Regions from separate parts of the Arthrobacter sp. NPDC080031 genome, predicted to be linked through region 3. Evidence: riboswitches for the same ligand, from Rfam matches in the RefSeq annotation. Region 3 holds a riboswitch; each other region holds the start of a gene.
The links. A riboswitch is a leader RNA that binds a small molecule or an ion and turns the genes downstream of it on or off. The one in region 3 is predicted to bind S-adenosylmethionine.

Region 1: another riboswitch for S-adenosylmethionine. It lies ahead of AB0323_RS08455 (hypothetical protein); the one in region 3 lies ahead of AB0323_RS06515 (aminotransferase class V-fold PLP-dependent enzyme).
Region 2: another riboswitch for S-adenosylmethionine. It lies ahead of AB0323_RS14030 (DUF1737 domain-containing protein); the one in region 3 lies ahead of AB0323_RS06515 (aminotransferase class V-fold PLP-dependent enzyme).

The regions. Positions count from the first base shown of each region.
Region 1 covers NZ_JBFBLA010000008.1:45,387-55,804, forward strand. The annotation lists gene AB0323_RS08430 (cytosine permease) at 1-1,139, shown strand, start outside; gene AB0323_RS08435 (polysaccharide deacetylase) at 1,151-2,212, shown strand; gene AB0323_RS08440 (matrixin family metalloprotease) at 2,418-3,260, opposite strand; gene AB0323_RS08445 (VIT1/CCC1 transporter family protein) at 3,384-4,547, opposite strand; gene AB0323_RS08450 (hypothetical protein) at 4,815-5,003, shown strand; gene AB0323_RS08455 (hypothetical protein) at 5,041-5,361, opposite strand; SAM riboswitch class IV at 5,376-5,495, opposite strand; gene AB0323_RS08460 (sodium:solute symporter) at 5,579-7,111, opposite strand; gene AB0323_RS08465 (cupin domain-containing protein) at 7,414-7,989, shown strand; gene AB0323_RS08470 (ammonium transporter) at 8,289-9,704, shown strand; gene AB0323_RS08475 (P-II family nitrogen regulator) at 9,701-10,042, shown strand; gene AB0323_RS08480 (amino acid transporter) at 10,128-10,418, opposite strand, start outside.
Region 2 covers NZ_JBFBLA010000015.1:60,613-71,030, forward strand. The annotation lists gene AB0323_RS14015 (glutamate--cysteine ligase) at 1-968, shown strand, start outside; gene AB0323_RS14020 (O-succinylhomoserine sulfhydrylase) at 980-2,188, opposite strand; gene AB0323_RS14025 (rhodanese-like domain-containing protein) at 2,189-2,599, opposite strand; gene AB0323_RS14030 (DUF1737 domain-containing protein) at 2,596-2,853, opposite strand; SAM riboswitch class IV at 2,864-2,976, opposite strand; gene AB0323_RS14035 (hypothetical protein) at 3,080-3,439, opposite strand; gene AB0323_RS14040 (Lrp/AsnC family transcriptional regulator) at 3,495-3,926, shown strand; gene AB0323_RS14045 (ornithine cyclodeaminase) at 4,085-5,116, shown strand; gene AB0323_RS14050 (cupin domain-containing protein) at 5,183-5,710, opposite strand; gene AB0323_RS14055 (PAS domain-containing protein) at 5,707-6,108, opposite strand; gene AB0323_RS14060 (GMC oxidoreductase) at 6,105-7,853, opposite strand; gene AB0323_RS14065 (PRC-barrel domain-containing protein) at 8,028-8,558, opposite strand; gene AB0323_RS14070 (SLC13 family permease) at 8,661-9,869, opposite strand; gene AB0323_RS14075 (DinB family protein) at 9,952-10,418, shown strand, end outside.
Region 3 covers NZ_JBFBLA010000006.1:15,339-25,756, reverse strand. The annotation lists gene AB0323_RS06530 (MFS transporter) at 20-1,465, shown strand; gene AB0323_RS06525 (metal-dependent transcriptional regulator) at 1,475-2,188, opposite strand; gene AB0323_RS06520 (methyltransferase domain-containing protein) at 2,218-2,997, opposite strand; gene AB0323_RS06515 (aminotransferase class V-fold PLP-dependent enzyme) at 3,048-4,472, opposite strand; SAM riboswitch class IV at 4,508-4,620, opposite strand; gene hisN (histidinol-phosphatase) at 4,804-5,616, opposite strand; gene AB0323_RS06505 (ribosome small subunit-dependent GTPase A) at 5,692-6,807, opposite strand; gene aroA (3-phosphoshikimate 1-carboxyvinyltransferase) at 6,810-8,219, opposite strand; gene AB0323_RS06495 (DoxX family protein) at 8,226-8,741, opposite strand; gene AB0323_RS06490 (sigma-70 family RNA polymerase sigma factor) at 9,049-9,798, shown strand; gene rsrA (mycothiol system anti-sigma-R factor) at 9,795-10,052, shown strand; gene AB0323_RS06480 (PadR family transcriptional regulator) at 10,313-10,418, opposite strand, start outside.

The sequences.
Region 1 (10,418 bases), on a different contig from region 3:
GGATCATCCTGGACCTGGTGATGGCACTCCTCGGCAAGCTCGGCATGGTCGATCCGGAGCAGCCCAATGTAGGCCCCAAGATCCTGGTGGCCTTCCTGATCATGTCCACCCAGGTCACCATCGCCTGGTTCGGCTACAAGGCCATCGCGGCTTTCGAGAAGTGGACCGTCCCGCCCACCATCGTGGTGCTGATCGCCATGTCCGCCGTAGCCTGGTTCGGCATGAACATCGATTGGGGCTACGCGGGCCCTCCCGGTGCTGTCCTTGAAGGCGGCGACCGAATCGCTGCCATGACCACCGTGATGACGGTCATCGGGATCGGCTGGGGAATCACCTGGTTCACTTACGCGGCGGACTATTCACGCTTCGTCAGCAAGTCCGTCCCCAAGCATAAGGTTTACCTCGCCTCGGTTTTCGGCCAGTTCCTCCCGGTGGTGTGGCTCGGCATCCTCGGCGCCAGCCTTGCCACGAAGAGCGGCACGGCCGACCCCGGCCACCTCATTGTCGACAACTTCGGCGTCCTTGCGGTCCCGGTGCTCTTCCTGGTCCTGCACGGTCCCATCGCGACGAACATCCTGAACATCTACACCTTCTCGGTGGCTGCCCAGGCCTTGGACATCAAAGCCAAGCGCCGTTCCTTGAACCTCTTCGTCGGGATCCTGGCACTGGTCGGCGTCGTGTTCTTCATCCTGCAGTCGGACTTCGCCTCGACCCTGAGCACTTGGCTCGGCGGGCTCGTGGCGTGGGTCGCCGCGTGGGGTGGCATCATGCTGGTGCATTACTTCTGGGTGGACAAGCGTAGCCCCGCGGCAGTGGACCGGCTCTTCGACCCCGTGGGCACCCGTCGGCTACCGGCCTTCAACTGGGCCGGGATCACCGCGCTCCTTGTGGGCATCTTTGCCACCTGGCTGTTCATGTACGGCGTCCTGCCGATCATGCAAGGCCCCATAGCCACGGCCATGGGCGGGATCGATTTGTCCTGGCTGGCAGGCGGACTTGTTGCCGCGGCAGTTTACGGCGCACTGGGCCCGCGGGTTCATGCCCGATACCTTCCGCTGCCGTCCGCCGACGCAGTGCCTTCCGCCGATGGGTCGGCGCAGCCCCTTGCGGAAGACGCCGCCAATCTGGTCAACGACTGAGAGGAACCCCGATGACCACCAACGCTTTTCCTGATGAGGCACACTCGGTCACGTGGCCGGAAAATTTCAAGGCCGCGGCATCCTTCACGTTCGACGTCGACGCCGAATCCTGCACCATCGCCCACGATCCCACCAGCACCAGACGCATGTCCCTTATGAGCCACCAGTCCTACGGCCCAAGGGTCGCTGTTCCGCGGCTCCTGAAGATCCTCGAGCGCCAAGAGATCCAGGGGACCTTCTTTATCCCGGGTTTCACAGCGGAAAGCTACCCTGACGTGGTGCGGCGGATCGTCGACGGCGGCCACGAAGTCGCCCACCACGGCTACCTCCACGAACCCATGCAGGGAATCGACGCCGCCACCGAGGCCAGCTACCTGGACCGCGGGCTCGAAGCCCTCGCGAAGGTAGCCGGGGTCAGGCCGGTCGGCTACAGGGCGCCGTGGTGGGAGTTGAACTGGCATTCGCCAGCGCTGCTCGCGGACCGTGGTTTCCTTTACGATTCAAGCCTGCTCGACGGCGATGCCCCCTACCGCATGGCGGTTGCCCCGGACGATTCACTGGAGATCGATTCACGGGCCATTGATTCACGGGACATTGATTCCCGGGACATCGTGGAGATCCCCGTGGATTGGGCCCTGGACGATTGGGAACAATACGCGTTCTACCCGGGAGTAACAGGAAGCGGCGTTATCGAGAGTCCTTCCAAGGTCTTGGAGATGTGGACCTTGGAAGCCGAGGCCCATCACGCCCAAGGCAGTTGCTTAGTCTTGACCAACCACCCGTTCGTCTCCGGCCGTCCATCCAAGGCCGTCGCCTTGGAGCAGCTGATCGAACGCGTCAAAGCCATGGACGGAATGTGGGTGACCACCTTGGAACGGATCGCCGAACACACCAAGGCCACCGTCAACGAAATCCACAGCCACGCCCGGATCGACGTCCCGTCCTACCCGGGCGCAGGAGCCAGTTTCAGGCCCGCCCGTCTGCTGGAAACACTCCAAGGTAGGGACATGTCCAGCGCTCCGCGCCCATTCCCTTTGAGCATGCCCAGCCTTGGCCAGGAGCAGTGGACATAGCGCTCATAGCCCGTTGAGCATGCTCAGCCTTGGCCAGGAGCAGTGGACATAGCACTCATATGTCCACTGCTGGGGCTGAAGGGTGAGCATGTCCCGTGGGGGTGGGCATGTCCCGTGGGGGTGGGGAGGGTCAAGGGTGGGCATGTCCAGTGGTGGGTGGGCAGGGTTAAGCGTGGGCCAGAGCGAGGGGAGGGCCTGAACTGGGCTACAGGTCGCTCCGGCACGGGGCGGTGTGGAGTTTGAAGAGTCCGTTCAGGTCTCCGGCCGCCAAACCATCGGGGGCACCGATCTCCGGGTACATGAGCTGGATTGGATCTTCTACGTGGTCAAGGCCCACCACGTGGCCAAGTTCGTGTTGAATCACCGCGGAGACGTAATGGGCGCCGCCGGAGACGCCCAGCAGCTCCGTGGTTTGCGGGGCGTCCAGGTCCAGGCTTCCCGAGACGTAACTCTTGGGTCCGGTGCCGAAGCTGTACATGGTGCTGCCGCCGGTGCCGATGACGGTTCCGGTCAAGGCCGGAGCCGCTTCGGGAGTGGTCCAGGAAATCAGGAGGGGTGCCCATCGATCTCCGTAGAGCGCGGGCTGGTAGGGCTTGCGCTTCTCGGAGGGGTTTTCCGTGGTGGTGCCGTCGTCGACGAATTTGAGGCCTGTGGCGTCGGCGATCTTGGCGATGGCGTCGGCGATGAGCCCTTCGGATCCGGCCGGGGCTAGGGCAGCGTTGACCACGTAGTGCAATGGCCGGCATGGAGAATAGCCCACCGGCGTGCCGTCGGCGTTGGTGGCCAGGAACTTGTAGGAGTTGCTGGCCACGGCAGGCTTGGCGGGGGAGCCGAGCGGGTGCCCGGCTTCTTCCAGGCCAGGCGGCGGGGTATCCGGCGCACGGGCCGCCTTTCGTGGACCTTGCCCGGAAGCCGCGTCCTGCCCGGGGCTGCTTGCCGTGGCATGGGCGGACGGGGCCAGGTTCGGAAGCAAGCCGGTGATGCCGGGGTCGCCCCGGAGGAATCCACTGACAAGCACGGCTACGGCAGCGACCGCCGCCACCACCATCAGGTTTCGGACCAGGGCGAGAACGGTATTGGCGCGCTTGGGCGGCGGGCCGCCGTCGTACCCGTAATTTGAATGCAAGTCTTCCCCCAAGTCCCTCACCTGCGCCCCGTTGCGCCGGCGTTACTAACCGATGACAGCGCCGAAGACGAGTCCGAGCCCATACGTGGCCGCGGCGGCACCGAGACCGATGGCGAGTTGCCGGAGGCCGCGGGTCAGCGGCGAGGTTCCGGACAGCAATCCGACGACGGCGCCAGTCGACAGAAGCGCGATGCCCACCAGCGTACCGGCCACGGCAAGCGCCGCGAAGCCCGTCATGCCGAAGATGAACGGCAGGATGGGCACGATGGCGCCCGAAGCGAAGAAGCAGAAGCTCGAGATCGCGGCCCCCCAGGCGGAGCCCACGGCCTCGTGCTCGTTGACGGTTTCTTCTACTTCGGGGTGGAGCGAGAGGCTGGGATCGCAATCGCAGGCGTAGAGGCCCATGCGCTCCGCGGCCCGGTGTTCGGCGGCTTCGCGGGACATGCCCCGGGCCAGATACACGAGGACCAGCTCATTGTGCTCGATGTCCAGGGCCGGTGCGGCGGTCAGCGTTGCCTGGGTGGGGCGCGTGGCCTTGAGGAGCTCGAGCTGGGAGCGGACCGAGACATACTCGCCGGCACCCATGGAGAGCGCGCCCGCGAGCAGGCCGGCGATGCCGCTGAACAGGACCACCGTGGCGGGAACGCCGGTGGCAGCCATGCCCATCACGAGGGAAAGGTTGCTGACCAGGCCATCGTTGGCGCCGAATACGGCCGCGCGGAAGGTGCCGGACAACCTGTTGCGGCCGCGCGTCGCCAGGCCGCGGACTACTTCTTCATGGATCTGTTCGTCGGCCGCCATGGCGCGGGTCGCTGCCGGATCCTTCGCGTAAGGCGAGCGGCCTTCAGCCCGTTGGGCGAGGGCGAGGACGAACACTGATCCGAAGTTCCGGGCCAGGAAGCCGAGCATTCGGCTTCGGACAGAGGCCGCCTTCGGCATACCGGCATGTTCGCCGAGGAGCCTGAGCCAGTGTGCCTCATGGCGGCCCTCGGCCTCTGCGAGGGCCAAGAGGATTTCGCGTTCCTCGCCGTCGCGGCGCTGCGCCAGTTGGCGGTACACGGCGGCCTCGGCCCGCTCGTCCGCCAAGTACTGACGCCAGCGCTTGATGTCCGACGACGACGGGGGAGTCTTGGTGGCTGCTGCGTCTTGCGGCGGACTGCTTGAGTCCGAAGGATTGGCTGAATGCGAGGGTTCTGTGTGCGGTTGCACCGGGACTCCTGGGTTGCTGGGGCGGGCTTCATCGCCTCATTGCAGCTCCACCTTATCGCCAATTTCCGCTGTTTTTCGGCCGGTAATCCTCACTGGACCTTTTAGGCGCGCCTCAAAAACGGGAGGCTCATGGGAAGCCTTGACCGCAGCCGGGGGCAGTGCTGGGATGGATGGACAGGGTCCACGAATTGGCGGGGTAGCGTGATGACCGGCTGCCTCATGTGCCTGTGCGATGGGCTCAGCGGCACGTCGAACGGAGGTTGCACCATGGACAGCACCGAGACCCACACCCGCCACCCCGAACGTCCCACGGTCGAGGCCGATCCCGCCTATGACTACAGCGAGGACCTGGCGGTGGACGAGGACTGGGAAGACCAGCCCGAGGTTCTTGACGATGACGAACGGGTAGTTCCGCTCGATGCCGACGAACACCGTGAGGCCGAAGAGATCGAATAGTCCGGCCCGCTGAACCCGAGGTGCTAAGCCCTGGCAGCTAGAACGCGCTCAGGATGAAGTGCCGCTGCACGCCTGCCCGGTGCCCGGTTGCGGCCACCGTCAGGGTGAGTTTCCGTGTCGCGGGGAACCATCGGGCGGGCTGGACGGCTTTTGAGAGCGCTTCGGTGATGAGCCGAGGCTCATGATGCCAATAGCGCTCGAGGTTTCCGTCCACCACGAACGTGATGGAGCCTTGGGAGAGGTCGACGCCGGGAATCACCCGGACGAACTCGTCCACCGGGCGGTGGCGGGGCAGCGATAGGGGGCCGGACCCGGTGGCCCGGGCGGCTGTGGCGTTGGTGCCGTTTTCGAAAGGCATGGCCTTCTCCTGGGGAGTTGCTCTTGCCCGTTCGGTTGTCTCTGGTCCGAGCCGGGCCGCTTCTTCATCCGAACCACCCGTGAACATGGGGTTGGCGTGTGGCAAGTCGGAGCTTGGCGCCACATCTCTTGAAGCTGTTCCTACTGTACATGCAGGCGCGGCGCCGCACCCTCGAGGAGAAGGTGCGGCGCCGCCGTCGTACTTTACTTGGTGAAGCTTAGTGGCTGGCCACCGGGAGGACTTCCAAGGGGAGTTCCTCGGTGACCGCGCCGGCAACGCGGCGGTCCCAGGCTGCCCGGACCCCGGGCTCCGTGGGCGGCGTCAAAAGGGAAACCACGATGTAGATGACCAGCGAAGCGCCGAGGCCCCAGTAGATGGGATCGTTGGCGTAGACGCCGTCTTCGCTGGGAATGATCCCGGTGGCGTAGGCGATCAGCAGGGCCAAAGTCAGGACCGAGCCCACTGCCATGGACCACGCTGCGGCGACGCCCGTGCCACGCTTCCAGACCAGGCCGCCCAGGATGGCAACCAGGAGGCCACCCACCAGGATGTCGTAGGCGATGGTCAGGGCCACCACGACGTCTTGCGCCGCCATGGAGATCAGCACGGCCACGATGCCCAGGCCAAGGACCCAGTAGCGGTTGGCCTTGACGTCGTGCTCGGGGTTCTCGGTGTCGTTGGTGTTGATCGTCTTGCCGAACCAGCTCGCTACGAACGGGACCACGTCGGCGCGGGCAACGGTGGCTGCGGCGATGAGGGCTCCGGAAGCGGTGGACATCATGGCCGCGACTGCTGCGGCCATGACGAGGCCGCCGATCCCGATCGGCAGGATGTGGGTGGCAACCTCGGCGTAGACAACGTCCTTGCCGAGGGCCTTGACGTCGATGTTGGGCAGGGCCACACGGGCGGCCAGGCCGATCAAGGCGCCGGCCACGCCATAAAGGACGCAGTAGATGCCGGCAGTGGCGCCGCCCCAACGGGCCACCTTGGGGGTCTTGGCGGTGAAGACGCGCTGCCAGATGTCCTGGCCGATCAGCAGGCCCAGGGTGTAGACCACGAAATACGTGATGATGGTCTGCGCTCCGATGCCGTCCAGCTGGAAGAAGCTGGCGTCAACACGGGCACGAATGCCGTCGAGGCCGCCGGCGGCGTTGAGGACGAACGGGAGCATGAGGAAGAAGATGCCCACCGTCTTGATGATGAACTGCACCTGGTCGGCGAGGGTGATGGACCACATGCCGCCGATGGTGGAGTAGACCAGGACGATGGCGCCGCCGACGGCGATGGCGAGCCAGCGCTCCCAGCCGAAAAGGACAACGAAGATGGTGGCGTAGGCGCCCGTGGACGTGGCACACAGCATGAGGGTGTAGGCGAGCATGACGATGCCGGAGGTCTGCGTGGCGCGCTGGCCGTAACGCAGGCTCAGCATCTGGGAGACGGTGTAGATCTTCAGCCTCTGGATGGTGCCGGCGAAAAGCAGGCTCAGGAGGAGGACGCCCGAACCGATCGCGACCACGAGCCACATGCCGGAGATGCCGAACTTGTAGCCGAGGCCGACGCCGCCAACCGTCGATGCGCCGCCGAGGACGACGGCGGCCATGGTGCCGGTGTAGAGCATCGGGCCGAGGCGGCGCCCTGCCACCAGGAAGTCGCTGTTGTTCTTGGTGCGCGACTTGCCCCACCAGCCGAAGGCCAGCATGGCGAGCAAATACACCACCACGATCGCAATATTGATGAACGAAGAGTCCACGGTTGGCTCCTGAAAGTGACGCGCAGAGTTCTTGGGGATTCCGACGCCGGTCCGCTGGGGTTCGTTGCGGGTCGCGGAAGGTCTCTGCGCTGGTGATTGGGGAGAGTATTCTGTGACGTGTGCCTCACAAACAACTCTTGTTGCCTATGAGGATACGTAGTGATGCGAGTAACAGTCAAGGCGCGGCCTTGCCCAGTGGACTCATCGGCGCTCGTCCGGCTAGCCAAAGGCCCTGCCATGCGGGCGATCCGGCTACTATTGCTGCAATGACAGGGCCGCATAACGGCCTGAAAGGTTCGTGAATGAAGGCTCTCCCCGTTGAACCGAGCAACGTCCCCGTTGCCATCGGTTCCAGAATCCGCGCCGCCCGCCAGTCGCAGCGGCTCACCATTGAGCAGGTTGCCGACGCCACCGGCCTGACCAAAGGGTTCCTGAGCCGTGTGGAGCGCGACCTGACATCGCCGTCGGTCGCTTCCCTTGTGACGCTTTGCCAAGTTCTTTCGGTGTCCATCGGGGACCTGTTCGCCGCGCCGGAGACTCATCTGACCCGGCGTGACGATGGCCCGCGGATTTCGCTCGGCGGCCAGGGAATCGTTGAGAGGCTCCTGACCGCCCGATCGGAGCGGCGGCTGCAGATCCTGCAAGCCTCCATCGAGCCCCGCGGCAGGGGAGAAGCCGAGCTTTACGCCGTCGATTGCGACGTCGACGTCCTGCACGTCGTCAAGGGCCGCATCAAATTGATCCTCACCAACGAGGAGTACGAGCTCGAAGAGGGAGATACGCTGTCCTTCCCGGGACGCGAACCCCACACTTGGGTCAACCCGACGGACGAGCCCGTTGAGGTTCTCTGGATCCTGGTGCCGGCAGCCAGCCGCTGACGCCGGCACTCTGTACACCCCGGCGGACAAACGTCGACAAACGTCGACGACGTCGACAAACGTCGACATGCGGCGTAACACGCCCGAAACATGACCGACTTCTTGATTTAACCCTGGGGCCTGCGGTGTTACGTGCATGAAATGAATGGTGCCGAATGCTGAAACAGGGCGACTGTACCTTCGAGTCAAGGCAACTCGTCAAGGTCGGTATCCCGTGGGATCCCAGGACCTGTTCGTTTTAAAAATGGTCTCGCCGTGCGGGCGCCATGGAGCGCCGTAAATGCAGGAAGGCTCCCGAAATGAACCCAGTAATCTTCAGCGTAGGGCTCGATGTGAACCCGCAGACCCTTGATCCCGGCGCAACGGCCTGGATGCTTGCAGCTTCCGCCCTCGTCCTTCTTATGACGCCAGGTTTGGCGTTCTTCTACGGCGGCCTTGTCAGGATGAAGTCCGTCCTCAACATCATGATGATGAGCTTTGGCGCCATTGGCGTGGTCGCGGTGGTCTGGGCCCTGTGGGGCTACGGACTCGCGTTCGGCCCGGATACCCTGGGCGGCTTCATCGGAGATCCCTTCGCCAACTTCGGACTCAGCGGGCTCGCCAGCGTCATCGGTGGTAAAGCCCCGGGGTTGCCGGACATGGTCTTCATAGGATTCCAAGCCACTTTCGCCATCATCACGGTCGCACTGATCAGCGGCGCGGTGGCCGAACGTGTCAGGTTTGGCCCATGGCTGCTGTTTGCCGGCCTCTGGGTCACCATCGTCTACGCGCCAATTGCCCACTGGGTCTGGGGTGGCGGCCTCTTCGGATCCACCGGGATCATCGGCAGCAAGATCTCAGCCCTCGACTTTGCCGGTGGCACCGTCGTCCACATGAACGCGGGCATGGCCGGGCTGATGCTCGCCGTAGTGCTCGGCAAACGGCTCGGATTCATGAAAGACCCCAACATCCGGCCGCACAACCTCCCCTTCGTGATGCTCGGTGCGGGCCTGCTGTGGTTCGGGTGGTTCGGCTTCAACGCCGGTTCGGAACTGGCCGCTGATGGAATCGCCGCACTGGCCTGGACGAACACCCTCCTGGCCACAAGCGCAGCGCTCCTCGGCTGGCTCCTTGTCGAAAGGCTCCGCGACGGCCACGCGACGTCCCTCGGTGCCGCATCCGGCGCCGTCGCGGGCTTGGTGGCAGTCACCCCGGCGTGTGGATTCGTGGATCCCATTGGCGCGATCGTCATCGGCGTCATCGCGGGTGCCGTCTGCGCACTGGCGATCGGGCTGAAGTTCAAGATCGGCTTGGACGATTCCTTGGACGTTGTTGCCGTCCACTTTGTCGGCGGCCTGTGGGGGACCCTGTCCCTCGGATTCTTCGCGGTACCCTCGGCAAAGACTGAAGGCGGCCTTTTCTACGGCGGCGGCCTGAGCCAATTCTGGCCCCAAATATTGACTGCCCTGGTGGTCACCGTGTGGACGGCGATCATGACCACGCTCATCGGGCTGGCCATCCACAAGACAGTGGGCATGCGCGTCAAGGAGCACGAAGAACTGGCGGGCATCGACATCACTGAGCACGCGGAAACCGCCTACGAGCTGGCCATGGTTGGCGGGTCCTTCAACCCTGGAGAACCACAGAGCGGCAAAACCCCGTCGAGTTCCAGCGGCGAACCGGAAGCCAGCTCCAGCGGGAAAACAGATCGGATGCGTAGCAAGGCGTCGACGTGAAACTGGTGACGGCCATCGTGAGGCCGGAGCGGATCGACGAGGTCCGGGACGCCCTGGAACGCTTTGGAGTCAACGGGATGACCGTGAGCCAAGCGAACGGCTATGGCCAACAAAGGGGCTACGTAGAGGTGTACCGGGGAGCGGAATACGCCTCCGATCTCCTTCCCAAAATCCGGGTGGAAGTCTTGGCCACGGACGAGCTGGTGGACGGAATAGTGGACGCCATCATCTCCGGAGCCAGTACCGGCCAATTCGGAGACGGCAAGATCTGGACCGTTGAAGTTTCCCAGGCGGTGCGGGTCCGGACCGGGGAACGTGGCGCTTCCGCGATCAGTTAGAAGGGATCCGCTGGAACAGACTGTGTTGGTGCCGCTTCACTGTGTTGGTGCCGCTTCGCGGGAAGCGGCACCAACACTGCCATGTTCAGCCCACGTGCACCCACGGCCTGCGCGTGATGTCCGGTTCGGCTTCACGGAGCACTTCGCGCGTTACCGGGGCGATCTCGCCCTCGCCGAAGAAGAGGAACTTGCTCAGGTTGGCGATGGGGTTGCCTTCGGTCCAGCGGAAATAGATGTGCGGCATGAGCCCCGTGACGTCCCGGATATGGAGGAGCACCGCGGCGAGCGTGTTGGGCACGTTGTTGCTGTGGATCTCCAGGATCTTGAAGCCGTGCCGGACCTTGCCTTCCACAAGGAGTTCCTGCTCGAAGTCGGA
Region 2 (10,418 bases), on a different contig from region 3:
CCGCTCGGCACCACGGCGCAAGGATCGCAGCGTTGGCCACCTCGCCCGTGGACGCCGCTTTGCACACCACTCCGGATCCCCGGTACGCCATCATGCTGGAACGCTTCGGCATCACGGCGCACGAACAGCTCACGTGCGGATACCATGTACACACTTCGATCGAGTCCCCCGAGGAAGGCGTGATGGTGCTGGACCGCATCCGGGACAAGCTCGCTGTCTTCACGGCCATCAGCGCCAACTCACCGTACTGGCGAGGGCTCGCTACCGGCTTTGAGAGCTACCGGACGCAGGCGTGGAACCGCTGGCCCTCGTCGGGGCCGTCGGCCATCTTCGGTTCCTTGGCTGCGTACCGGCGGGTTGTTAGGAGGCTCATCGAAACGGGAGTGTTGCTGGACGAGGGGATGGTTTACTTTGACGCCAGGCTGTCCCGGCACGTTCCGACCGTGGAGGTCCGGGTGGCCGATGTCTGCCTGCGGGCCGAGGATGCGGCCCTCATCGCGGTGCTCATCAGGGCCCTGGTCGAGACTTCCGTTCGTGAGTACCACGCCGGAATAGAGCCGGCGGCCGTGCCCACGGCGCTTTTGCGGATGGCGTCCTGGCAGGCAAGCAACTTCGGACTGCGCACCGAACTGCTGGACTTTGGAACCTTCCGCCCGGAGCCGGCCGCGGACGTCGTCTGGTCGTTGGTGGAGTATCTGGAACCTGTGCTCGCCGAACAGGGTGAATTCGACTTGGTCCAAGCCGGCGTGGCGGCCATCCTGGGCCGCGGCAACGGCGCCATCGAACAGCGTGGTGTTGCCGAGCGCTGGAGCGAGAGCAACGGAGGCACGCCCGACGCCACCGGGCTGGCCGCCGTCGTCGAGCACGCCGTTCAGATCACGATGCGCTCCGAGAAGGACGAGAGCGACACCAAACCGCAGCCCGTCCTCACGTGGGTGCGCCAGGACTGGCGCGAAGCGCCGGGCTAACCCGCTGCCTGCTAGACCTGCTTGAGGGCCCGCTCCAGGTCCCCGATGAGGTCGTCCACATCCTCCAGCCCCACCGAAAGCCGCACGACACCGTCGCTCAGGCCGATCGCCGCCCGGCCTTCCGGGCCCATGGCGCGGTGCGTCGTGGTGGCAGGGTGGGTGATGAGGGACTTGGAGTCGCCCAGGTTGTTCGAGATGTCGATGACGGCGAGCCCGTCCAGCAGCGCGAAGGCCGCCTCCTTCGCAGATCGCCCCGCAGAGGGGAGCAACTCGAAGGTGAGCACGGTTCCGCCGGCCTTCATTTGCTTCGCGGCGAGCTCGTACTGCGGGTGCGAGGTCAGCAGCGGGTACTTGACCCAGCTGATGGCCGGCTGTTCTTCAAGCCATTCGGCGATCCGCAACGCAGACGCCGAGGAGTGATTGACGCGCAGCGCCATGGTCTCCAGGCCTTTGGTCAGGACCCAGGCGTTGAACGCGGAAAGCGAGGGCCCGGTGTGTCGCATGAGCTGCTTGACGGGACCGTCGATGAACTCCCTGGTGCCCAGGATCGCTCCGCCCAGGACCCGGCCTTGGCCGTCGATGTGCTTGGTGCCCGAGTAGACGATCACGTCTGCGCCGAGATCGCCGCAGCGCTGCAGCAGGGGAGTGGCAAAGACGTTGTCGACGACGACGGTGGCGCCCGCCGCGTGCGCGAGCTCGCTCACCGCGGCGATGTCCACGATTTCCTGCATGGGGTTCGACGGCGACTCGAAGAACACTGCCGTTGTCGGCTCGGACAACGCGGCACGCCATTGGTCCAGGTCCGGCCCGTCGACGAAGACGGTTTCGACGCCCCAGCGCGGCAGGATCTCGTTGAGGATCACGAAACAGGAACCGAAGAGCGAGCGGGCGGCAACCACGCGGTCGCCGGCAGCCAGCAACGCACCGAGGGCTGTGAAGACAGCGGACATGCCCGACGCCGTCGCGAAGCACGCCTCGGTGCCTTCGAGCAGGCGGAGTCGCTCCTGGAAGGTGGCCACGGAGGGGTTGCCGTAACGGGAGTAGACAAAGCGTTCGTCCTCGCCCGTGAACGCGCGCTCAGCGGCTGCGGCGGATTCGTAGACGAACCCTGAGTTCAGGAAGACCGCCTCGGACGTTTCCTGGAAGTTGGTGCGGTCAAGACCGCCGCGGACGGCCTGGGTGTCAGGGCTCCAGCCGGCGGCGTCAGGATTGAAAGTCACTTAGATGTTCCCCAGGTTCGTCGGAAGTCCACGGTTTTTCCAGCCGTTCACGGTTCGCTCACCGTAGCGGTCCGGCTCGCCCTCAAAGCCCTCAAGGACGTTGTACGAGGTGTAGCCAGCCTGCGTTGCGGCGATGGCCGCAGCGATGGAACGCTGGCCGGAGCGGCAGAGGAAGACCAGCTCGGTGCCATCTGCTTCCGGAGCCTGCTGCGTCAGCTGTTCGATGAAACGCGTGTTGGGGATCCCGCCGGCAAGGTTCCACTGGATGAACAGGGGATCGTTTTCGGTGGCTTTGGTGTCCGGGATGCCAATGTGTGCCCACTCGCCTTCGGTGCGGACGTCCACCAGGATGGCGCCCTGCTCCAGTTTGGCCCAGGCGTCGTGCGGGCTGAGGTCGCCTGCGTAGCTCATGCGTGGCCCTCGCCGTCGAACTCTTCGTCAAGCTGATCCACGGCATTGGCAACGGCTGCGTCCGCGCTGGCGATCGCCGCGGGGAGGACGATGGCCTGCGCCACAATCACGTCACTGCCGTTGAACGTCGCGGCCGGGCTCCCGTGCAGCACGTATCCCTCAGCGAGGGCGGTGGAGATCCGCTCGCAGAATTCCTTGGTGTCAGGGCCCGTGATGAGACGGTAGGAGAGTTTTTCTTCGGTGGGTTCAGGCATTGGTGCTCCTCAGTCACGCTTGCAGTTCGAAAGTGTCGATACGCCGAGTAGTCACCTGAGGCACCCCGCCGGAGAGAGGGTTGCCGACCAGCAAGTCAGGGCTTCGCGCTGGTGCTCATTACTCAAGAAGAAAATAACATCTACGACGGCGGCCTGCATCACCGGCCGTCGTCATGTTCCGTAACCGGGCGGCAGTCAGGCTTGCCAAGGCTCGGAACCGGTAGCTCTAGGCCTCGGTTTCATCGGGCAGCGGTTCCAGGCTCGCCTGGATCCGGGGAGGAATGGCGTCAAACCGCGACGCTACTCCTGTGGGGGAGTGATGAAAGGTGGACCCTTGATGCTTCCGGATTTCCAGCAACTCGTGTACGGATATCCCGGTGGCCGTGGCGAGCGCATGGAGCGAGAGACTGTTGTGATGAGCCAAAGCAAAAACCACGCCTGACAGGGCTTCGAAACCTTCTGTCTCGTAGATTTCCTTCACCAGGTTGGACATACCGTTCGCATCATCGATTGATCCCTGTGACGCACCAGTCGCCATGGCCGTCAGCGACCATGCAGCAGAGTCGGGGCTGATGTAGATGCTCATGTCGATACCCTACGGACTCAGGCCCGCTGGGGGAATGGGCGATACGTTTATCTTTATGGCAGCACTCACCGACCTTGACCGTCAGCTCCTCTCCGCCCTCCGGGAGGACGGCAGGGCGTCCGTGGCGAGCCTCGCGCGCAAGCTGGGCGTCGCCAGGGCAACCGTGAATAGCCGGCTCGAGCGTCTTGTCTCCACCGGAACCATCGTTGGTTTCACGGCGAGGGTGCGCGACGAGGTCGATCCACTTGCTATTAGAGCTATCGCGCTCATTGCCGTCGAGGGACGATCGGCCGACAAGGTCATTCGCCAGCTTCGGGGATTCCCGGAGATTTGGGCGCTGCACACCACCAACGGCGGATGGGACCTCGTGGCCGAGCTACGCACGGAAAGCCTCAGCGACTTTGACCAGGTACTCGGGAGGATCCGCGGCATCGCGGGGATCGTCAATAGCGAGACGAGCCTGCTGCTCAGCTCCGTCCTGCGGTAGTCGCCCGCGTAGGACGCGCGCCGAATGATCATTATGTACAAACGCTTTCGTCATTTTGTACAGATTTTCAATGAAAAGTACATACTTTGGCAATTGTGGATGCATATCGCCGCTCCGTAGCCTCGTAGCAACAGTGCTTATGAGGGAAAGGAGCGCACATGACGCGCTTTGTCGATGTCCGCAATATGGTTCGCTGGACGGCCGGGCGGGGTCCGGAGACCATCATCTCGGGGATGATTCAGTACTTGGAAGACGACTTTCGGCGGTGGGAGTCTTTTGACAAGACTCCGCGGGTGGCAAGTCACACCCCATTCGGGGTCATCGAGCTGATGCCCACCAGCGACCAGGAAACATACGGCTTCAAGTATGTAAATGGACACCCTTCGAATCCAGCGCGTGGCTTCCAGACCGTGACGGCTTTCGGTGTCCTGTCCGACGTCCACAACGGCTACCCGACGTTCCTCGCAGAAATGACAGTGCTGACAGCGCTGCGAACGGCGGCCACGTCCGGTATGGTCGCGAAGAAACTTGCGCGCCCCGATGCCCGCGTCATGGCGATGATCGGAACCGGAACCCAATCGGAGTTTCAGGCCCTGGCCTTCCGGGCGTCCCTGGGTATCAACAGTGTCAGGATCTGGGACACGGATCCGGCGGCGATGGATAAGTTCGTCCGGAACATGGCTCCGCTGGGCTTCGACGTCACCATCGCTGGCTCAGCGGCCGACGCGGTGGAGGGCGCCGACGTGATCACCACGTGCACGGCGGACAAAGCCAACGCCACTATCCTGACGGCAGACCAGGTTTCGCCCGGTGTCCACATCAACGCGATCGGTGGCGATTGCCCGGGGAAGACCGAACTCGACTCTGCCATCCTGCGCCTCGGCGATGTCTTTGTGGAATTCGATCCACAGACGCGGATTGAAGGCGAGATCCAGCAGATGTCCGCCGATTTCCCCGTCACGGAATTCTGGCAGGTCCTTGGCGGGCACGCTCCGGGCAGGACCTCCAGGGACCAGATCACCATATTTGATTCCGTGGGCTTTGCGATCGAGGACTTTTCCGCCTTGCGTTACCTCCGCGATGCCGTTGAGGGCTCAGAATTCTTCGAGGAGATCGACCTGGTCGCGAACCCTGATGACCCCAAGGATCTCTTCGGTCTGGTGCGGGCACTTTCTCCGATCGGATCCTGAAAGAAGCCTGGTGCGCCGGCCCCAGAACCGGCGCACCAGACGTTTTTATCCGGCCATCCGGCCGCGCTATACGGCCGCGAGGCGCAGGATCAGCTCGGCATGCCCGGGGAACCTCAAAACGAGCGATTCGATGTCCCGTGCCGTCGGTTTCGCGGAGTCCGATCTCTCGTATCCCGGTGAGAGGCTGCAGCTGACCAAGGCGAACCCCGGACCGGCCAACTCGGCACCGAACCAGGTGGAGTTCAGGGCAACTGCCTGCAACGTTTCGCCTGCCTCCGGATCCGACCCCAACACGGCCTCGGAATAGCCAAAGTCTTGATATCCAAGCTCCCGGGAGAAGGTATGCAGCCTGATGGGCGTCCCCACGTGGAAGAACCACAGTTCATCCTGCTTGAGGGCGTGCAACTGGAGAAACTCCCCGGACTGAAGCAGGTACCAGTTGGAGCTGTAGAGCGGATGGTCGACGCCGAAGCGCGGAGGCAGCGCCGAACCGGCTATGTCCTCGTTGCTGACCAGAGCGTGTGCGAACCAGCCGCCCACGATAGCGGGTGACATGTCCAGCCGTTTGATCCAGTCCTCTGCGGCGGCAGTCATGTGACCGGATCCTTCAGTGAGAAGCAGACTGTGATCCCGATGATCTCCTTGCTGCCCAGCGCACGCAACAACCCTTTTTGGGTCACGATGTCCACATTCACCATGCCGCCCTCCTTGCTGGGGACGGCGATGGTTTCGTGGAAGTTGAGCAGCGGCTTTCCGCTCGCCATCACTTCCTTGTCGTGGGCAACGTGTTCCGCGCGCGAGTCCTGGCGTCCGATCAGCTCCGACTTGCGCATGCCCACCAGGTCCGCGAAGTTCTGGTTGACCCACAGAAAGACCGAATTCGCGTCCTTCACCACCCAGTACACGCCGTCCTGCCGGTCCAGCACATCGGCGACGCTCATAGGCGGCACTGTGGGGAGGAGCGCCGGGTCCAGCGCCGGGGCGACGGTCATGGCGCTGCCGCCGCTCCGCCGTCGGCCTCCAGTCTTTCGGCGAGGTCCTGAGCCAGGGCCACCATCGTCATGGTCGGATTCCAGGAACCACCCGTGGGCCAGAGACTGCCGCCGGTGACGAAGACGTTCTCCACGCCGTTGAGGCGATAGTCGATCCCGACGACGGCGTCCTCCTCTTCGCCGATGGGCAGGCTCGAGCTTTCGTGGACCAAGCCCGGTACGCGGCGCTCCGGGATGGCGGGACGCGCGGCACCCCAGGTTCCTGAATCGGGATCTCCGTGCCAGTACTCGACGCGCTCCGCGCCGGCCGGGGACAGGACCCGCTCCAGCATCTGGAAGGTGCCTTCGTCCATGGTGTCCCACGTGTCGTCGTCGGTGGCGTTGGCCAGCACCTGCAAGGTGACGTTGCAGGTGGGGTCGGCCCCGCCGGACAGGCGCAAATGGTTCTCCGGGTTGCTTTCGTCCAGTTCGCCGAGGACGGCACAGACGAACACCAAGTAGTCCTCCGAGGACCGCAGTTGGGCGAGCGAAGCCGTGGCGACGACGTCGGGGGCGTAGCGTTCGGACTTCTGGGCGTTCTTGTCCGGGCAACGGTCCGAGAGGACCGATAGCTGCACGTGGTACTGCATGCCGACCGGACTCTTGCCTGCCAGATAGATGGCCGCCAACTCGAGCTCGCCGAGTTGTTCGCTGAAGTCAAAATCCTTGCGAGGTACCCGGGCCACCACAGAGGTGATGAAGTGGGCGCTGAAATGCCCGCCTGCACCTTGTACCTGCGGGAAGGAATTCAGGACAAGGGTTGCCGGCGGAAGTGTGCCCATGGCCAGGACCAGGTTGGCGTTGCCGATGTTCACCACGCCGCGGTTGGTGTTCAACGCCGTGGCCCGTCCGTCCTGCTGGAGCACGCTCAGCACGGTGCAGTCCGTGACCATGCGAAGAGCGGCGCCCTTGCCTTGGGACTCAAGTGCCGCTTGCTTGTCCGTCAGTTCCAGGAGGACTGCCGGCGTCGAGAACTTCGCGAAGTCCACGCCCGATGTCGCGCCGGTCGCCGCGGCGAGCGGGGCGGGCATGCTGCGGGTGGCGGAATCGATCTTGTGCAGGCCAGCCTCAAGCCTTTCCTGGAGGGCTTTCTGCATGATTCCGTAGACGGGCCGGGTGTCGTTGATGAGATCGACGACGTCGGCCGACCGTCCGGCGTCGATCTGGTCCGCCGAAACCACGTTGAGCAGGTCTTCCGCCGACGTGAAGTGCGACTTGGCGGCGTCCATCACCGCCCGTGGCCAGCCCCGCATCTCATCCTCCTCGGGGCGGGGGCACCACGCGCTCCACATGATGCTGCGTCCGCCATAGAAGGGAACCATGCCGTGCTGCCAGGAAATCCTGCCCGGCGGCTGGGTGGCCGTGGCAGCGGCCAAGGTCCAGGGAAAGGTCTCGGAGATGCCTCCCAGGGTCTCCTTGTAGGGCAGCGGCAGGTTTTGGAAATGCTGTGGCAAGAAAAACGGACCCCGTTCAATGATCAGGATCCGTGCATGCGGGTTGACCGTCAGTGTCCGTTCAGCAAAGGCGTAGGCGCAGAAACCGCTGCCGATGACGATGTGGTCGAATTGTTCTTCTTCGCGGACTTTTTTCCATTCCCCCTCGGAGAGGAAGAAAACATGATCCATGACCTTCTGGGGCGAGGGATCCTGGGGTCCGGGCGTGGGAAAACCGTGATTGAAATTCTGGGACGAAGAAACTGCACTCACAATGATGCCCTCCATCAACTTTGCTGATTCCACGGCACCGTGAAACCAGGTGCCCACTGGGCCTAGAGGCAGATCACCCTTCCCCAGCAGAGTTCACGGGACTAGTTAACTACTGCGGGCATGGCGGCACAATAGCGTTCGGCAAGCCAAATTTTCGGCTGCAGCCCGGGGCGGTCAATGCCCTGGTGGCCGATGCGGGGGCGGGCCGGGGTGCGGAGGCTGGGGTACATGTTTGTGCAGGTGCGGCGGACGCGGGCCACCGTGCGGCGGATGCGGGCCGGGGTGCGGCGGCGGGGGTGGTGGGCTGCCGTGCGGCTGCGGGATCTGCGGGGCCATTTGCACCGTCCCTCCTTCGTCGGTCTCGGGATCTTCATCGGATTCCTCGGTCGCGAGCCCGTAATAGTCGTAGAGTTCCTGCTCCTGGGTCTCCGTGATCATGCCGCGGTCGCTGTCGATGCGTGGGCCGTTCTTGACCTTGTCCTTGGCGAAAGCCACCCTGATCACCGAATTCTCAAGACTGGCTCCCGAAAGCGGAGCGAAAGACTCGGACATGCCGAACAAGCCGGTCCGCACGGTGACGAATACAGGATCCCCGGAATCACCGCTGGTGAAGACCTGTTCCACTGAGCCGATTTTCTCCCCGGCGGCGTCCACGACAATCCCTCCGTTGAGGACGATGTTGTCGATGTCCTGCAGGCTGAGCATGGGGCGCATCCTTCTCGTCTGGGTTTCCGGCCGTGCAGGCCAAGCTGTTCTACATTCTGTCCTGATTCCCCGCCCCCGGCGACAGGCACGCGCCGAACGCACTCACTGTCCGGTGGCTCCGGTGGCTGCGAGCACTGCCACGGCCGCAAACACGGTCAGAGGCGCGACAATCAGTCCGAAGATCGCATAGCCCTTCCACGTAATCAGGACATTCATCCGCGCGAGCCGGTCGTGCCACAGCAAGGTGGCGAGGGATGCCCAAGGGGTGATGATCGGGCCCGCATTGACTCCGATCAACAACGCCGCCATCCGCACAGGCGTCCCAGCCAGCGGTTCTGCGAGCAGGTACGCAGGCAAATTGTTGAGGACATTCGAACCGGCGGCGCCCGTCGCGGCGAGCCGAACCAGATCCAGGAAGCCATGGCCTTCTCCGGCCAGGTGACCCAGCAACACAGGAGCTCCCAGATGCCTGACGGCCTCCATCACCAGAAAGAGGCCCGAAGCGAACAGCAACAAGGACCAAGGAATCAAGGAAACCTTGAGAGCCCGGGGGCGCCGGAACGCGAACATGATGCCCAGCACAACAGCCCCGGCCAGGGCCGGGATCCATACCGGGACCCCCGACACCAATGCGGGCAGCAGCAACGCCAGAACCACAGCACTGCATCCGAGCAGAACCCGGTCCGCCGCCGCAGGCCTGGATTCAGCTCCGGATGGCTGATCCGGCCTGATCCGCCCGACCGGGATCCGTGAATAGCGCTTGCGCAGATCCCGCCGGAAGACGATAGCGATGAACAACAGCGGTACGACGACGGCCGCAAGGGAGGGTGCCCACATCAGGCCGGCGAACCCGCCCGGAGTTATACCGCCAAGGCTGTGCTGGGCCAGAAGGTTGGTCAGGTTGGAAATAGGCAGCAGCAGGCTTGCCGTGTTGGCCAGCCACACCGTCGTCAGCGCGAAAGGCAGGGCCGGCAGTCCGGCTTGTCGCGTCACGCTGACCACTACCGGGGTCAGCAACACTGCCGTTGTGTCCAAAGACAGGAAGACGGTACTGAGCGTCGCGAAGACGGCCAGGAACAGCCATAGGAGAATGCTGTATCCGCGGCCCCAATAACGGAGCCGACGGGCAGTCCAAAGGAAGACTCCGGCCTCACTGCACAGCTCGGTCACAACCGTCATCGCGACGACGAACAGCAGGATCGGAGCCACCCGGTCCACGAGTGCCATCAGATCGGTGAAAGGCAGGGCGCCGGTGGCGATCGCCACGGCACCTGCCACAAGCAGAACCGCTCCAATGATCGCCAAACGCATGAACGGAGTCTATTCCCCGGCGTGCGATCCTCTGGCCACCAACGCTAAGCTCGGATCACGTCGATTTTGACTGAATTCCTGCTTGACGGAGAACATAGGTGCAACTGTGACGCTTGCCGAGGACATTTTCAACCGGCCAATTCGGACCCAATTCGAGGCTTTCATAGACGAGCACCGGCGCGCGCTCAATGACTGCTTGAACGGGTTGACGGAGGAGCAGTCCCGGCGGTCATTGGTCCCGTCCCGTACCACCTTGCTGGGCCTCGTGAAACACGCGACCTTCGTGGAGAAGGTCTGGTTCGACGAAGCCATCACGTGCCGTTCCCGTGCCGAGATCGGTATCCCTGCGACGCCGGACGAATCGTTTATCCTCGATGACGGCGACACCATCGCGTCAATCCAGCAGGCACACCGCGAGGCATGCGAAGCATCGCGCCGGGCGACATCGTCCTTGGGGCTCGACGACATGCTCAACGGCAACCGACGCGGCCCGCTCCCGCTGCGCTGGGTCTACCTCCACATGCTCCGCGAGCTTGCTCAACACTGCGG
Region 3 (10,418 bases):
GCAGGCGTAGGCTGTGCTCATGACCGACGCAGCGGCCCTGCTGCCAAGCACCCCGCTCCAAAAGCGGGTCCTTGTTGTGGCTATTGTGGCTTCCTTCATCGCCATTTTGGATGGCTTCGTGGTGAACCTCGCACTCCCGGCGATCGGCCGCGAGCTGGGTGGTGGCCTTGTCATCCAGCAATGGGTGGTGGATGCCTACCTTTTGACCCTCGGCGCACTGATCCTGGTCGCCGGATCCCTCTCCGACCATTTCGGCCGCGCGCGCATCCTGGAATGGGGACTCGCCGGCTTCACCCTCACTTCCGTCACATGCGGCCTCGCCTGGAACGGGGAAGTGCTGGTGGTATCGCGGGCCCTCCAGGGGATCGCAGGCGCCCTGCTTGTCCCGAGCTCGCTGGCCATGATCGTCACGTTCTTCTCCGGGCCCGCACAGTCCAAGGCAATCGGCCAATGGTCCGGCTGGACGAGCGCGGCCGCCATCGTCGCCCCGCTGATCGGCGGCGCATCGGTCGACCTGCTGTCCTGGCGCGTCATCTTCTTTATCAATGTGGTTCCGGCCGTCGCCGTCTGGCCGATTCTCGCCGGGCTGCGGAAGTCAGATGCCGCGACGGACACGAGCAAGAAGATCGACTACCTCGGCGCGTTCCTGGCCATGGTAGGACTTGGCGGCCCGGTCTACGCCTTCATCGAACAAGGGCGCATGGGCTGGAGCAACATGGTGGTCTGGATGCCGCTCGCCGTCGGAGCCGTTGGCCTGGTCCTCTTCCTGATCCACGAAGCCAGGACCCCGGAACCAATGCTGCCCCTGCGGCTCTTCGGCATCCGCAATTTCGGTTGGGGAAACATCGCCACACTGGCCATTTACGGCGCCCTGTCCCTCGGCTTCTTCGCCGTAGGCATCTACTTGCAGCAAGTGGGAGGGATGAAAGCCACGACCGCCGGCATCGCGTTGCTCCCCGCGACGGTCCTGCTCATGCTCACGGCCTCATTCTTCGGTGGACTGGCGGGCAAGTACGGGCCCCGATGGTTCATGACGGCCGGGCCGTTCATCTGTGGAATCGGTTTTCTCATGACCATGGCCGTGCAGGAGCCCCTGAACTACTGGACCCAAGTGCTGCCCGGGCAGATCGTTTTCGGGATCGGCCTCAGCACCTTGGTGGCGCCCCTCACCGCGGCTATCCTCGGCGCAGTACCCACCGAGGAGGCCGGGATCGGTTCCGCAGTGAACAACGCAGTGGCCCGCATCGCCGGCTTGATCTGCATAGCATTTGCCGGGCTCATCATCGGCCCGGTCTTCAGCCGCCAAGGCCTCATGAATGCCGTGGTGGTCACCGCCGTGCTGTTCTTCCTCGGGGCGGCGGCATCCGCCGTCGGGATCCGGAACCCGGTGCTGGGCGCTGCAGTGGTGGATTCTCCGGAAGGTCCAGCACCCGAGGACGGCGGGACGGCCGCCCGGCGCGTCTGACGGTTTTCGTCAGCGCTCCGCGAGGACGCAGCCTTCGTGGATGGTGTCCGTGGCTACCCAGAGCGCCGAGGTGACCTCATCGGCGAGATCGTAGTCGCGGCTGCGCGGACCTTTTCCGATCCGGACCACCAGCGCACCGCCGAACGGTTTGCGGCCAATCACCTGGACGCTGGCATCAAGGTCGATTTCCTCGGCGGACAGGTAGCGCAGCAGCTCCGGGTTTTCGTCGCTGATCCGGGTGATCTTCCCTGAGTGGCCGTCGTCGAGCTCGATCATGCGGTGCGCATGCGGCAGGCTCACCGAACCGTCCGCGGCCGGGATAGGGTCACCATGCGGATCGCGTCCGGGGTTGCCCAGCTTGGCGGCCATGCGATCGATGAAAGTGTCCGAAACCGCGTGCTCGAGCATCTCCGCCTCGTCATGGACTTCGTCCCAGCTGTAGCCCAACTCCCTCACGAGGTAGGTCTCGATCAGGCGGTGCCGCCGGACCATGCCCAGGGCAAGCTGCATTCCCCGGGAGGTCAAGGTAATCGCGCTGTAGGGCTGGTGGTCCACCAGGCCTTGGTCCTTGAGCTTGCGGACCATCTCCGAGACGGAGGAATTGGCGACACCGAGCCGCTGCGCGAGCTGCGAGGACGTGATGGGTTTGTCCTGCCACTCCGTGAAGGAGTAGATGACCTTGACGTAGTCCTCGATCGAGGAGGAGGGCGCACTGGTCTTCACGGTTCCAAGCCTATCGTGAACCGGTCCGATCAGACTTTTCGCGCCCGCCAGCTCTGCGTGAGATAGGGCAACGGGATGACCTCGCCCTGGGCATGCCCCAGGTGTTCGAAGAGGTACCACTGAAGATTGCCCATGACCTTGGCCCGGGTGGCGTCATTCGCCCTCAGATAGTAGCTGCGCGACTTCACGAGTTCGAGGATGTCGGCCGGAGTCACAGGATCCTCCCAACGCGTCAGGTGACTTTCGAGGCCGGCGAACTCCGGGCCCACCACAGGCCGGAAGTCCGGTTTGTGGACGTCGCCGGCATGCATGATGCGGGACAAGCGATGGACCCAGGGCACTGAAGTGTCCAATTGGTTCCAGATCAAGCCGATAACGCCGTGGGGCCGAAGGATCCGGGCGATTTCGGTGCTGGCGGCGAGGGGATCGCACCAGTGCCATGCTTGGGCAACGCTGACGACGTCGAATGCTGAGTCCGCCAGTCCAGTTGCCTCGGCCGTGCCCTCCAAGGCGATTACTTGGGGGTAGGTTTTGCGCAGCTGAGTGAGCATGTCCGTGGAAGGGTCCACTGCGGACACCGTGAGCCCACGCTCGACGAGGAGCGAGGTGAACTTTCCAGTGCCGGCGCCGATGTCTGCCGCGTCCCGTGTGCCTTCAGGCAGCAGCCAGTCAGCCGAATCCGCGGGGTAGCCGGGCCGGACGCGGTCATAGTGTTCTCCGCCGTCCTGGAAACTCCGGCCGAGTTCAAGGCGCCGTTCCTCATAGAGTTTCGGGCCGGCTGACGTGCCTTTGGGGGGTCGCGGGGCCACGCAGGAACTCCTTCGCAGGACAGGAAAAATACCCTACGAATCTACCGCAATCAGTCGGTGCTGCATGGAGCGGCGCCGGCAGTCCCGGGAGTGTTGGGAGCCCATTCCGGGTAGCTTCGGTGGTCGTTCGCCGGCACCCACCGGCCGGCATCCACAACGTAGTCCCAGCCGAGGCCATTGCTCTTGAGAGCCTGGATGCCCGCGATGAGCCGGGTGGCGTCTTCCAGGCGCGACCCCACGCCGAAACTGGCGCGCAGGGATCCGGAGGGAAGGCCGAGGCGCTTGAGCAGCGGGTGGGCGCAAAAGCGTCCGTCGCGCAGGCCAATGCCGTGCTCGGCCGCAAGGTAGGCAGCGACGAGCCCGGCGTCGTAACCCTGGAGCGAGAAGTTCACGACGCCGATGGTGTCCAGGGGATCGGTGTCGCTGAAGATCTGGTGCACGGTCACGCCGTCGATTTCCTTGAGGCCCTCGACCAGATGCGATCGGATGGCGGCCTCGTGGGAGTGCCATTCATCGTGGTCGAGGCTCGCAATGACCTGCGTGGCGCGGGCGAGGGTTGCCGCGCCGAGCACGTTCGGTGAGCCTCCTTCGTGCCTCGCCGGTCCCGTGGCCCAGCTGACGGAATCGAGGCGTGCCTCGCGGACGGCACCGCCTCCTGCAAGGTGCGGCGTTCCGGCGTCGAGCCAGTCCGGACGGCCCACCAGGACACCGGCGCCGAACGGTGCATAGAGCTTGTGCCCCGAGAAGACCAAGTAGTCAACATCCGCGGCGGCGATATCGATCCGGCGATGCGGGGCGAGTTGCGCCGCGTCCACCACAATCCGCGCCCCGAATTCGTGGGCCAGGGCAGCGAGTTCCTTGATGGGCAGGATCTCGCCGGTCACGTTCGACGCTCCGGTGACTGCCAGGAGGCTGACGCCACCGTGGGAGAGTGCCGAGCGGACGTTGGCCACCGTCTCGGACAAGGTTCCGGCGGCCACGATGCTGCGGTGGGGGACGCCCTGCCACGGCAGGAGATTGGCATGGTGCTCGATGTCCAGGTAGAGGACTTCGCCAGTGTGCCGACCGTCCTCAACTGGCAAGCACCCGGCCAGCAGATTGAGGGAATCGGTGGTGTTGCGGGTGAAAATGACCGAATCGTCCGGCCGCCCGCCAACGAAGTCACGGACGATGTTGCGGGCGTTCTCGTAGACCGAGGTGCTGATCTGGGACGCATAGCCAGCGCCGCGGTGGACGCTCGCGTAGTACGGCAGGATCTCGTTGAGGTACGCGGAAACGACGGTCAGGGCAGGTGCCGACGCCCCGTAGTCGAGGTTGGCGTAGCGGATGTGGCCGCCCTGGATCAAGGGTGCCTGCAACTCGGCGCCGGTGACCGCGGCCAGCGGGCGGGCTGCCCGGGGCTGGGATTCAGTGCGTTGCGGTGCAGATTCGTTGTTCAGCGAAAGAGCCGGGGAAGTAAATGTGGCTGTGCTCATGGGACCTCACTCAAGAGGGACCCCTGCGTGCAGGGGGTCCGCGCTTGCCGCATCCGTTCCGGACCGGCCGGGTCGTCACCCGGGGCACCCCGCCGCGATGGAGGGTTGCCGGCCAGCAAACCGGGGTTTCGCGCTGGCACTCGTGACCTGTAAAGAGCGTAGGACACCGGCAAGGCTGGTTCCAATGTGACCGGCGATTGTTAAGCGGATTGTTACACGGCCGGAAAATGTGCCTTTCGCCGAAGAAAAAGCGGCGGACGCCCCAAAAGAGGGGCGTCCGCCGTCGTTTATTCAGTCGTCTATTCAGTCGTCTACTCGGTGAAGGGACGGATTACAGGAGGTCGTCGAGTTCGGGGTTGAGCCTCTTGAGGACCTCGGAGTGCAGGATCGAGTTCGTGGCGACGGCGTTTCCGCCGAAGGGACCATCCGCGCCGTCCAAGGACGTGAAGCGTCCCCCGGCCTCGGTCACGATCGGCACCAAGGCGGCCATGTCGTAGACCTGGAGTTCCGGCTCTGCGGCGATGTCCACGGCGCCCTCGGCCACCAGGCAGTAGGACCAGAAATCCCCGTACGCGCGGCTGCGCCAGACATCGTTCTCGAGGCCCAGGAAGTTGTCCAGCGAACCATGCTGCTTCCACTCGGACAGCTCGGAGTAGGAAAGCGACGCATCTTCAAGCCGCGACACGTTGGAAACCTTCAGCCGTGTGGCCGCGGCCAGCGATCGGCCCATGTAGGCGCCCGAGCCCTTTGCCGCCCACCAGCGCTTGCCGAGCGCCGGAGCGCTCACGAGCCCGACTACTACCTCGCCCTCGTCCACGAGGGCGATGAGCGTGGCCCAGACGGGTACGCCGCGAACGAAGTTCTTGGTCCCGTCAATGGGATCGATGATCCAACGCCTTGAGCCGTGGCCCGTGCTGCCGAATTCTTCCCCGAGGACGGCGTCGCGGGGGCGGGAACGGGAGAGCTGACCGCGGATTGCTTCCTCGGCGGCTTTGTCGGCATCGGTGACGGGGCTCAGGTCGGGTTTGGTCTCGACCTTGAGGTCCAGTGCCTTGAACCGCTCCATTGTCAGGGAATCGACGGAGTCGGCCAGGACATGTGCCAGCCGCAGGTCGTCGTTGTAGCTCGAATCGGGTTGGGTCATGGTTCCAAACTACCGTCTATTCGCGGGTGAGCCGGGGAGGTAGGACGCCAAGCGTGCTGTTAGTCGAGCGTGCTCTTAGTTGACCGTGCCCAGTTCCTTCGCCTCTTGGGCCTCCATGCGCGGATCCGCGCCCAGAAGCCGGCGCAACGACGCCAAGCGGGCCGGGCCTGCCTCGCCCGCGTGGCCGTCGGCGACCCAGGAATCCAGTCCGCATCGAACCGCGGAGGCATCGTGCTTGCAGCCTCGCTCGCACATTTCCGTTCCGGGTTCCAGATCCGGGAAGGCGTGCAGGATGCGGTCGGGGTCCACGTGGGCGAGGCCGAAGGAGCGGATGCCGGGCGTATCGATGATCCAGCTGCCGGCGGGGGCGTCGCTGAGTTTCAGGGCGAGGGCAGAGGAGGAGGTGTGGCGTCCGCGCCCTGTCACGGCGTTGACCCCGCCCGTCGCGCGTTCGGCGCCCGTGAGGGCATTCACCATGGTGGACTTCCCGACGCCGGAATGGCCCAGGAGTACGGTTACCTTGCCGTCGAGATAGTCCCGCAATTGGCCGACGGCGTCGCCGTCGAGGCGGGCGGACAGGCCGTCGTCCGAACGGGCGTCGATGCCTGAGGCGCCTGCGTCGGCCGTGCGGCTGATGATGATGGGGAAACCGAGGCTCACATAGTTGGCGAGCAATTCCGTCGGATCCTTGACATCGGCCTTGGTGACGAGCAGCAGCGGCTCGATTCCGGCGTCGTACGCTGCCACCAACGCGCGGTCGATGAATCCGGTGCGTGGCTCCGGATTGGCGGCGGCGACCACCACCACGAGCTGGTCGGCGTTGGCGACGACGGCCCGTTCGATCGGATCCGTGTCATCGGCACTTCGCCGCAGGAGGGTCTTGCGCTCCTGGACGCGCACGAGGCGGGCGAGGGTGTCCGGGGCTCCGGACACATCGCCGACGAGGGCCACGAAGTCTCCGGGAACCACGGGGGAGCGCCGGAGTTCACGGGCGCGGGCCGCGATGACGATGCGCTCGTTGTCTGAGCTTTCGCCCACAATCGCGGTGTAGCGGCCGCGGTCGACTGTGATGATGCGCCCGATCACTGCGTCGTCGTGGCTGGGGCGGTCCTTCGTGCGGGGGCGTGTGCCCTTCTTGTTGGGTCGGATCCGGACGTCGGATTCATCCCAGGAGCTTGCGTCGCGAGCCATCGTCAGTTGCTTGTCTCCATAGAACCGGTTGCTGGAGTGCCGGTGTCCGTGGCCGTTTGGCCCGCGCTGAGCATCGATGCCCAGATTTGCGGAAATTCGGGCATGGTCTTGGACGTCGTCGCGATGTCTTCAACCTGGACACCCTCGACGGCGAGCCCCAGGATGGCGCCCGCGGTGGCCATGCGGTGGTCGGCGTAGCTGTGCACGACGCCGGCGTGCAGCGCTGCGGGCCGGATCACCAGACCGTCGCTGGTTTCTTCGGCGTCGCCGCCAAGCCGGTTGATTTCGGCGACGAGCGCGGCCAGCCTGTCCGTTTCGTGTCCCCGCAAATGCGCGATGCCGGTGAGCCGGGAAGGGCCGGAAGCCAGGGCGCACAATGCCGCCACCGTAGGGGCGAGTTCGCTGGTTTCGTCGAAGTCCGCGCCCAGGATCTCCGGGCCGCCCGTGACTGTCAGCGTGCCCTTGTCCAGTGTGACAGTGGCACCCATGGTGGCAAGGATGCCCCGCCAGAGGTCCCCGACTTGCGTCGTGTTGGCAGGCCAGTTGGGGATCCGGATAGTTCCTTTCGTGGCAAGCGCCGCGGCGAGGAACGGGCCGGCGTTGGAGAGATCCTGCTCGATCCTCTCGTCGAACGCCTGGATAGTGCCCGGGGTGACGCGCCAATGGTTCGGCACGGAGTCATCCACCTGCACCCCCACGCCGCGCAGGACCGAGACGGTCATGTTGATGTGGTCCAGGCTGGGCACAGGCTTGCCGACATGCTCCAGGTGAAGGCCCTCTTCGAAGCGTGCACCGACCAGCAGCAAGGCCGAGACAAACTGCGACGAAGCGCTCGCATCGATCACCAAATGGCCACCGCGGACAGAGCCCGTGCCGGAAACCTTGAACGGCAGGGAATTCGCAGTGTGCCCGTCCACGGCGCTGACTTCCACTCCGAGCGTGCGGAGGGCTTCGATGATGGTGCCCATGGGACGTTTGCGTGCGTGCGGATCCCCGTCGAACACGGACGCGCCGTTGCGGAGGGCCGCGAGCGGCGGCACGAAGCGCATGACCGTGCCGGCCAGGCCGCAGTCGATGGCGGTCTCCGAGGCGGCAGCCGCAGGGTCGATGGGGGTGACTTCAAGATCCGGGCCGTACTGTCCATCGCCGGGAACCTCGGTAATGGTGGCGCCAAGCTGGCGCAGGGCCTCGACCATCAGGGCGGAATCCCGCGAATGCAAGGGTGCCCGCAGCCTGCTTGGGCCGTTGGCCAATGCCGCCAGGACCAGATAACGGTTGGTCAGGGACTTCGAACCAGGAACCGTAACCGTGGCATCCACAGGGTGGCTGGCGAAGGGTGCCGGCCACAGGGGGAGTGCGGAGGCTGTGGTGCTCCCTGAATCGTCGGTCTGCGTGGCGGGGGTTCCTGGCATGCTTCCTTATGCTCCAACTGCGTTGTCTACGGCCTTGCGGACGGCCCGGTCTGTTTTCTTGAGCTGCTTGCCCGTGGCTTTCTTTGCGTCCATGGCGAGGTGTTCGGCACGCCATGCCAGGCTCGGTTTGCCTGCGGTGTCGACGGCGGCAAGGAAAACGCCACCCGTCAGCGAAATGTTCTTGAGCAACTGGGCGCGGCGGGCGAGCCGGCCTTCCTTGGTGCTGATGTCGGCTGAACGCCACTCAACAAAGGTATTCAGGACCGAGATGCCGGCAAGCAGGCTGGCCGAGAACCGGGAGCATTTGCCGAGGGCCAGCAAGGCGCCGGCGCCCACTTGCGCGCCGCCGATAACCCGCGCCAGCATCTTCTCGTCAGCCGGGAAGGGCAGTGACTCGGAAGCGCGGCGGAGCAGCGGAGAGAGCTGTTTGGCAGTGTCATCCGCGTTCTTGAGCTTGTCCAGCCCTGCGACGACAAAACTGGAAGCCAACATTGGCCTGGCGAGAAAACGGACGAGGGACATGTTTTGCCTCCTGGATGGCGTGCCACGGTGTTCAGGTGGTGCTGCGTTCAAGTGGTGCGGTGTTCACGGGTGCAGTCGGATCTAGTCTTGCATCTTTGCGGAATATTTGCCCGGAGCTTGCCGTTGTCAAAAGAAGGTGCGGTGGGGGCGGACCTTCGGTTGTGGCGCGTGCGTTGTGCCGCGCTATGTCATGTCGTCGTTGAGTGGAGATGGTTTTTTGGCCTTGGTTAAGGACCGAGAGGGACACTTGGCGCTTGGGCGGGAGCTGCCAAGGGACTCCCGGAGCGTGACAGTAGACTTGGATGCAATGAGCACCATGGATCCGGCCGCAGCGGCCATGTACAAAGCAGCGACGGAAGTCACGGACGCAACGTCCGGCGGCGACGAAGCTGTTGAGGCCGACGTCGAGATTGCAGTGGACTTCGCAAGCGAGACGCCCGAGCAACGGAGGGCGCGCTTCGAACGCGACGCCATGCAGTATGTCGACCAGCTCTATTCGGCTGCCATGCGCATGGCCAGGAATCCGTCCGATGCCGAGGACCTGGTCCAGGAGGCGTACACCAAGGCCTTCTCCGCCTTCCACCAGTACAAGCCAGGAACCAACCTCAAGGCGTGGCTGTACCGCATCCTGACCAACACCTACATCAACCTCTACCGGAAGCGGCAGCGCGAACCGTTGCAGTCGAATTCGGACAGCATCGAAGACTGGCAGTTGGCGCGGGCGGAATCCCATACGTCGGCCGGGCTGCGCTCTGCGGAGGCGGAGGCACTGGATCATTTGCCGGACTCGGACGTGAAGAGCGCCCTGCAGTCCATTCCGGAGGAATTCCGGCTCGCGGTGTACTTCGCTGACGTCGAAGGCTTCGCATACAAGGAAATATCAGACATCATGAATACCCCGATCGGGACCGTCATGTCCCGGCTTCATCGCGGCAGGAAAATGTTGCGCGATCTGCTGGCGGACTATGCCGCAGAACGGGGAATCAGCGCCGGCGCGGAAGAAAAGGCCTTGGCCGTGGGCGCGGCCACAAGCAAAAAACAGGAGAAAAGGAAATGAGCTGCCAAGGATTGGGCGACTGCGACGATGCTCGGATGCAGCGTATCTACGAGTACCTCGATGGTGCGTTGACCCGCGATGACATCGCAGAGATCAAAGTGCATCTGGAGAACTGCCCGGAGTGCACGGAGCAATACGACCTTGAGTGCGTCATCCGCACCGTGGTCAAACGCTCCTGTACGGAAGCGGCTCCTGAGAATCTCAAGAACTCGATCCTGGACAGGATCCACGCTATGAAGCCCGTGGACGTCTAAGAGCCTGGAATGGCAAGGGCCCCGGAAACCTGATGGTTTCCGGGGCCCTCCGCATTAAGTCTTACGCTAAGCCGCTGGCTTAGGTGTTGGGACGCTTGCCGTGGTTTGCGCCGCCGCGCTTACGGTCACGACGCTTACGTGCACGCTTGCTCATAGCTGGCCTCCTTAGATTCTTGATACTCAATAAAGCTGCCCTCCAGTCTCCCACATCACGGGGCTGCCCCGCGAACCGTGCCGGCCAGCCCCGCTGGGACCCGGACTCAGCCCCGCAGTGAATTCCGGATGGAGATCCTGGCCTGGTCCAGGACGGTGCGCACGGTTTCAAGGGCGATCGGGGTCAGGGCCTTGGAGCCGGCGTGCTGTCGC